Regions from separate parts of the Streptomyces sp. DSM 120436 genome, predicted to be linked through region 1. Evidence: predicted binding sites of a transcription regulator. Region 1 holds the regulator's gene; the other holds the start of a gene.

What was found. The regulator HrcA, encoded in region 1, represses chaperone genes, less so after heat shock. The targets are predictions, from matches to a motif close to TTNGCACTCNGNNNNNCNGAGTGCNAA.
Region 2: groES (co-chaperone GroES) is a predicted target of HrcA. The motif match lies at 2,119-2,145, and genes of this name have one in related genera.

What each region holds. Positions count from the first base shown of each region.
Region 1 covers NZ_JBSKBS010000001.1:107,991-111,390, forward strand. The annotation lists gene dnaJ (molecular chaperone DnaJ) at 1-1,127, opposite strand, end outside; gene hrcA (heat-inducible transcriptional repressor HrcA) at 1,128-2,144, opposite strand; gene ACWH4W_RS00510 (MBL fold metallo-hydrolase) at 2,297-3,025, shown strand; gene ACWH4W_RS00515 (DUF3097 domain-containing protein) at 3,060-3,400, shown strand, end outside.
Region 2 covers NZ_JBSKBS010000001.1:2,052,831-2,056,230, reverse strand. The annotation lists gene groL (chaperonin GroEL) at 1-1,513, opposite strand, end outside; gene groES (co-chaperone GroES) at 1,664-1,972, opposite strand; gene ACWH4W_RS09530 (polysaccharide deacetylase family protein) at 2,273-3,046, opposite strand; gene ACWH4W_RS09525 (polysaccharide deacetylase family protein) at 3,043-3,400, opposite strand, start outside.

The DNA of each region.
Region 1 (3,400 bases):
AACGCGTCCTTCAACCGCGAGAACAGCCCCTGCTGACCCGGCTGGAACTGGCCCGTGGGCCGTTCCTCGCCGCGCAGCTTGGCCAGCTCGCGGAGCAGGCGCTCCTGTTCCGGGTCCAGCTTGGTCGGGGTCTGCACCTCGACGTGGACGACGAGGTCGCCCCGGCCGCCGCCGCGCAGGTGGGTGACGCCCCGGCCGTGCAGCGGGATCGACTGGCCGGACTGGGTGCCGGGCCTGATGTCGACCTCCTCCATGCCGTCCAGCGTCTCCAGCGGCACCTTGGTGCCGAGCGCCGCCGCGGTCATCGGGATGGTGACCGTGCAGTGCAGGTCGTCGCCGCGCCGCTGGAACGTCGGGTGGGGCAGCTCGTGGATCTCCACGTACAGGTCGCCGGCGGGGCCGCCGCCGGGCCCGACCTCGCCCTCGCCGGCCAGCTGGATCCGGGTGCCGTTGTCGACGCCGGCCGGGATCTTCACCGTGAGCGTGCGGCGGGAACGCACCCGGCCGTCGCCCGCGCACTCCGGGCAGGGCGTGGGCACGACCGTGCCGAAGCCCTGGCACTGCGGGCAGGGGCGCGAGGTCATGACCTGGCCCAGGAACGACCGGGTGACCTGCGAGACCTCACCGCGGCCGCGGCACATGTCGCACGTCTGCGCGCTGGTGCCGGGCGCCGCGCCCTCACCGCTGCAGGTGGTGCAGACGATCGCCGTGTCGACCTGGATGTCCTTGGTCGTGCCGAACGCGGCCTCGTCCAGCTCGACCTCGATCCGGATCATGGCGTCCTGGCCGCGGCGGGTGCGCGAGCGCGGTCCGCGCTGCGAGGCCGTGCCGAAGAACGCGTCCATGATGTCGGAGAAGTTGCCGAAGCCCCCGGCCCCGAAGCCGCCCGCGCCGCCGGCGCCGCCGGACTGGGACAGCGGGTCGCCGCCGAGGTCGTAGACCTGCTTCTTCTGCGGGTCCGACAGCACCTCGTAGGCGGCGTTGATCTCCTTGAACCGCTCCTGGGTCTTCGGATCCGGATTGACGTCCGGATGCAGCTCGCGGGCGAGCCGCCGGAAGGCCTTCTTGATCTCTTCCTGCGACGCGTCGCGGCGTACGCCGAGTACGGCGTAGTAGTCCGTGGCCACCTATGACTCCGCCAGGATCTGTCCGACGTACCGTGCCACTGCGCGTACCGCTCCCATCGTTCCGGGGTAGTCCATGCGGGTCGGTCCGACCACGCCGAGCTTGGCGACAGCCTCGCCGCCCGAACCGTAGCCGACCGACACGACGGACGTGGAGTTGAGTCCTTCGTGGGCGTTCTCGTGACCGATCCGTACGGTCACACCCGGATCCTTCGCCTCGCCGAGCAGCTTGAGGAGCACGACCTGCTCCTCCAGCGCCTCCAGGACGGGCCGGATCGTGAGGGGGAAGTCGTGGCCGAAGCGGGTGAGGTTGGCGGTACCGCCGATCATCAGCCGCTCCTCGTTCTCCTCGACGAGCGTCTCCAGGAGAGTGGAGAGCACCGTGGAGACCGTACCGCGGTCCTCGGTCTCGAAGGCCTCCGGGAGATCCTCCACCAGACCCGGCACATCGGCGAACCGGCGGCCCGCGACCCGGCTGTTGAGCCGCGCCCGCAGGTCGGCCAGGGACGCCTCGCCGAACGGCGCCGGGCAGTCGACCATCCGCTGCTCGACCCGGCCGGTGTCGGTGATCAGCACCAGCATCAGCCGCGCCGGGGCGAGGGACAGCAGCTCCACGTGTCGCACCGTCGAGCGGGTCAGCGAGGGGTACTGCACCACGGCGACCTGCCGGGTGAGCTGCGCGAGCAGCCGCACCGTGCGGGCCACGACGTCGTCGAGGTCGACGGCGCCCTCGAGGAAGTTCTGGATGGCCCGCCGCTCGGGCGGGCTCATCGGCTTGACGCCGGCCAGCTTGTCGACGAACAGCCGGTAGCCCTTGTCGGTGGGGACGCGCCCGGCACTGGTGTGCGGCTGGGCGATGAAGCCCTCCTCCTCCAGGGCCGCCATGTCGTTGCGCACGGTGGCCGGGGAGACGCCGAGGTTGTGCCGCTCGGTGAGCGCCTTCGACCCCACGGGCTCCTCGGTGCCCACGTAGTCCTGGACGATCGCGCGCAACACCTGGAGCCTGCGTTCACTGAGCATCGCGCACACCTCCAGCTGGCTTCCGCCCGGTAACGACTCTGGCACTCTTCGCACGCGAGTGCCAGACTTCCCCGGCCCAGTGTACGGCCGGGGGGTACGCCGTCGGCAAGGCCGGTCCGCCGGGCGTCGCCGTCCCCGCTAGCGTCACGGACATGACCGTGACTTGGGAAGAGGCGGGATGGGAGCGACTGGCGCCGGGGGTCGGGCGGCGCCGGCTGCCGGGGTGGGACTGCACGGCGGGGCTCGTGACGGGCGCGGACGGCGTCCTGGCCGTCGACGCGGGCTCCTCCCTCGCCGAGGGCGCGCGGTTGCGGACCGAGGCGCGGGAGCTGACCGGCCGCCGTGTGACGCATCTCGCGCTCACCCATCCCCACTTCGACCACGTCCTCGGGGCGCCGGCGTTCGCGGGCGCGGAGGTGTACGGCGCGGTGGGTCTGGACATCGCGCTCGCCGGGCGGGGGCGCGAGGAGCTGCGCGCGGACGCGGTGCGCTGGGGTCTCGACGCGCGGGCGGCGGACGAGGCGGCGGACGCGCTGGTCCCGCCCCGGCACGCGGTGTCCGGCGCGTGGACGCTGGACCTGGGCGGCGGCCGTCAGGCGCTGCTGGCGGACGTCGGCCCGGGCCACACCGCGTACGACCTGGCGGTGCTGGTGCCCGGCGACCCGGGGGTGGTGTTCTGCGGCGACCTGGTCGAGGAGTCGGGCGAACCGCAGGCGGGCCCGGACGCCGTGCCGTCCCGCTGGCCGGCCGCGCTGGACCGGCTGCTGCGGCTGGGCGGCGAGGACGCGGTGTACGTCCCCGGCCACGGAGCGGTGGTCGACGCGGCCTTCGTACGGGCCCAACGGGACACGCTGGCGGCCCGGTTCGGCGTGTCGGACTGATCGTCTCCGGGGCGATCCTCGTATCGTCGGCGGAATGCGCCAGTACTCCGCCGATCTGACCCCTCCGTGGAAGAAGCCGCAGTCCGTGCCCGAGGTGCCGGCCGAGCCGGGCCTCGTGGTGGAGGAGCCCGGCACCGGTTTCTGCGGCGCGGTGATCCGCTGCGAGGCCGGCACGGTGACCCTGGAGGACCGCTTCGGCAAGCACCGGGTGTTCCCGCTGCGGCCGCGCGGGTTCCTGCTGGAGGGCCGCGTGGTCACGCTGGTCCGTCCCCCGTCGGGCCCCGCCCGGCCCGCCCGCACGGCGTCCGGCTCGGTCGCCGTCCCCGGCGCGCGGGCACGGGTCGCCCGCGCGGGGCGCATCTACGTGGAGGGCCG
Region 2 (3,400 bases), 1.9 Mb from region 1:
CCAGGGCGGAGCGGGTCACCTTGACCGGGTCGATGACGCCGGCCTTGACCAGGTCGCCGTACTCGCCGGTGGCGGCGTTGTAACCGCTGCCCTTCTCCAGCTCGGCGACCTTGGAGACGATGACGTAGCCCTCGAGGCCGGCGTTCTCGGCGATCCAGCGCAGCGGCTCGACGGCGGCCTTGCGGACCACGGAGACACCGGTGGCCTCGTCGCCGGTCTTGTCGAGGTTGTTCTCGAGGACCTTGACGGCGTGGACCAGCGCGGAACCGCCACCGGAGACGATGCCCTCCTCGACCGCGGCGCGGGTCGCGGAGATGGCGTCCTCCAGACGGTGCTTCTTCTCCTTCAGCTCCACCTCGGTGGCGGCGCCGACCTTGATCACGCACACGCCGCCGGCCAGCTTCGCGAGGCGCTCCTGGAGCTTCTCGCGGTCCCAGTCGGAGTCCGTGGTCTCGATCTCGGCCTTGATCTGGCCGACGCGGGCCTCCACGTCCTCCTTCTTGCCGGCGCCGTCGACGATCGTGGTGTCGTCCTTGGTGACGGTGACGCGGCGGGCGGAGCCGAGCACGTCCAGGCCGACCTGGTCGAGCTTGAGGCCGACCTCCTCGGAGACGACCGTGGCGCCGGTGAGGACCGCCATGTCCTGGAGCATCGCCTTGCGGCGGTCACCGAAGCCGGGCGCCTTGACGGCGACGGCGTTGAAGGTGCCGCGGATCTTGTTGACCACCAGGGTGGACAGGGCCTCGCCCTCGACGTCCTCCGCGATGATCAGCAGCGGCTTGGAGGCGTTGGCCTGGATGACCTTCTCCAGCAGCGGCAGCAGGTCCGCGATGGCGGAGATCTTGCCCTGGGTGATCAGGATCTGCGGGTCGTCGAGGACGGCCTCCATGCGCTCCTGGTCCGTCACGAAGTACGGCGACAGGTAGCCCTTGTCGAAGGCCATGCCCTCGGTGAAGTCCAGCTCCAGACCGAAGGTGTTGGACTCCTCGACGGTGATGACACCGTCCTTGCCGACCTTGTCCATCGCCTCGGCGATGAGCTCACCGACCTGCTGGTCCTGGGCGGACAGCGCGGCGACGGCGGCGATGTCGGCCTTCTCGTCGATCGGGCGGGCCGAGGCGAGCAGGTCCTCGGAGACCGCGGCGACGGCGGCGTCGATGCCCTTCTTCAGGGCGGCCGGGGAGGCGCCGGCGGCGACGTTCTTCAGACCCTCGCGGACCAGCGCCTGGGCCAGCACGGTGGCGGTGGTGGTGCCGTCACCCGCGATGTCGTTGGTCTTGGTCGCCACCTCCTTCACGAGCTGCGCGCCGAGGTTCTCGTACGGGTCCTCGATCTCCACCTCGCGGGCGATCGTGACACCGTCGTTGGTGATGGTGGGGGCGCCGAACTTCTTGTCGATGACGACGTTGCGGCCCTTGGGGCCGATCGTCACCTTGACCGTGTCGGCAAGCTTGTTGACGCCGCGCTCGAGGGCGCGACGGGCGTCCTCGTCGAACTTCAGGATCTTCGCCATGGCAGCGGGAGCCCTCTCGGAAATCTAGGTGAAATCACTGCGCCCCTGGGCCACCCGGCTCCTTGTCGGATGCTGGGGCCAGGGGCGCAGTGTTCGAGCAGAAGTACTTGCTACGAGGTCGAGTCGTCCGGGGCAGGCCCCGGGGTCCCCTTACTTCTCGACGATCGCGAGGACGTCGCGAGCCGAGAGGACGAGGTACTCCTCGCCGTTGTACTTGACCTCGGTGCCGCCGTACTTGCTGTACAGAACGACGTCGCCGACCTTCACGTCGAGCTCGACGCGCTTGCCGTCCTCGAAGCGGCCCGGACCGATGGCCAGGACGACGCCCTCCTGGGGCTTCTCCTTCGCGGTGTCCGGAATGACCAGGCCCGAAGCCGTGGTCTGCTCGGCGTCGAGCGGCTGGACCACGATGCGGTCCTCGAGCGGCTTGATGGCAACCTTGGAGCTGGCGGTCGTCACGATCCGACCTCCCCCTTCGGAGATCTCACGGGGTTAACTGTCTGAGGTGGCGACCAGGTCGATCCGTCGTCGCGGGTGCCGGACCTGCCCGTCGCGTTGTTGGCACTCTCCAGGGGGGAGTGCCAGACCTGAGACTATGACCGCGATTAGCACTCGGTCAAGCGGAGTGCCAATTGCCGTGCGGCGCGTCGGGGGGCGGGGGTGTTTTTCGGCATGGGGTCGCGTGATGCCGGTGGTGCTGTGACCGCCCGCCGGGGGCTGCGCCCCCGGGCCCCTGCTGTCGGCCTGACGGCCTCGTCCTCAAGCGCCGGACGGGCCGGAGGTGCCCGCAGCCGGGCTTGGATGCCGGCCTACGTGATCCTCCAGTCTGCCCACCTTCAAGTCCCGCTCCTCCAGTTCCGCCAGCAGCCGTGTCGTGCGTTCCGCCAGGGTCAGGGGCGGGGCCTCGCCCGAGGGCACGGAGACGATGTCGCCGGGGCGCAGGCGGTGCGGGCCGTGGGCGTAGGTGAGGTGGCCGTCGGGTTCGAGGGTCACGCGCCACAGGACCACCGCGGCGATGCCGCACTCGGCGGCGGCGCGCAGGGTGGTGGCGTCGTGGCGGCCGTAGGGCGGGCGGAAGAGGCGGGGGCGGACGCCGAAGCGGGCGGCGAGCTTGCGCTGCTGGCCGCAGATCTGGGCGCGCTGCGCGGCGAGGGGCAGGCCGGGCAGGGCCGGGTGGTCGAGGGTGTGGTTCTGGAGGTTCGCGCCGACCGCGCGCAGGCGGGCGAAGTGGCCGTAGCCGGGGCCCACCACGCTGTCGGTGAGGAACATGCTGACCGGCAGCCGGCGGGCGCGCACCAGGTCGATGAAGCGGGGGTCGCGTTCGGCGCCGTCGTCGTAGGTGAGGAAGACGACCGGGTCGCCGGTGGCGACGTGGTCGACGACGGGCGGGAGCGGCGCCCGGGCGGGGACGCTCGCCGCCGCGCCGGCGCGGGAGGACACGTGTCCCGCGCCGGACGGGGCCGCGCAGCCGGCGGTCGCGGCGAGCAGGGCGAGGACCGCCGGGAGGACCCGCGGGGCCCCGCGCCGCCTCACAGGTAGTCCTCCAGCCTGCCCACGGCGTACCCCTCGGCCGTGACCTTGTCGAGGAAGCGGCGGATCATGTCCGGCATGGTGCCCTTCCAGTCGCCGCGGCCCCGGAAGTGGGACAGCACGATGTCGCCGGGGCGGATCTTCCGGTCCCACTCGCGGTACTCCCAGCGGTCGGCGAAGACCTCCTCGTTCCACAGCGGGACGTGGGTGATGCCGCAGCTCTTGGCCGCGCGCAGGGTGTCCTTGTCGTAGTTGCCGTAGGGCGGGCGGAAGAGGACCGGGCGGGTGCCGTAGCGCTTCTCGACGACGTCCTGCATGCCGCAGATCTCGCGCTTCTGCTCGGCGTGGGAGAGGGCC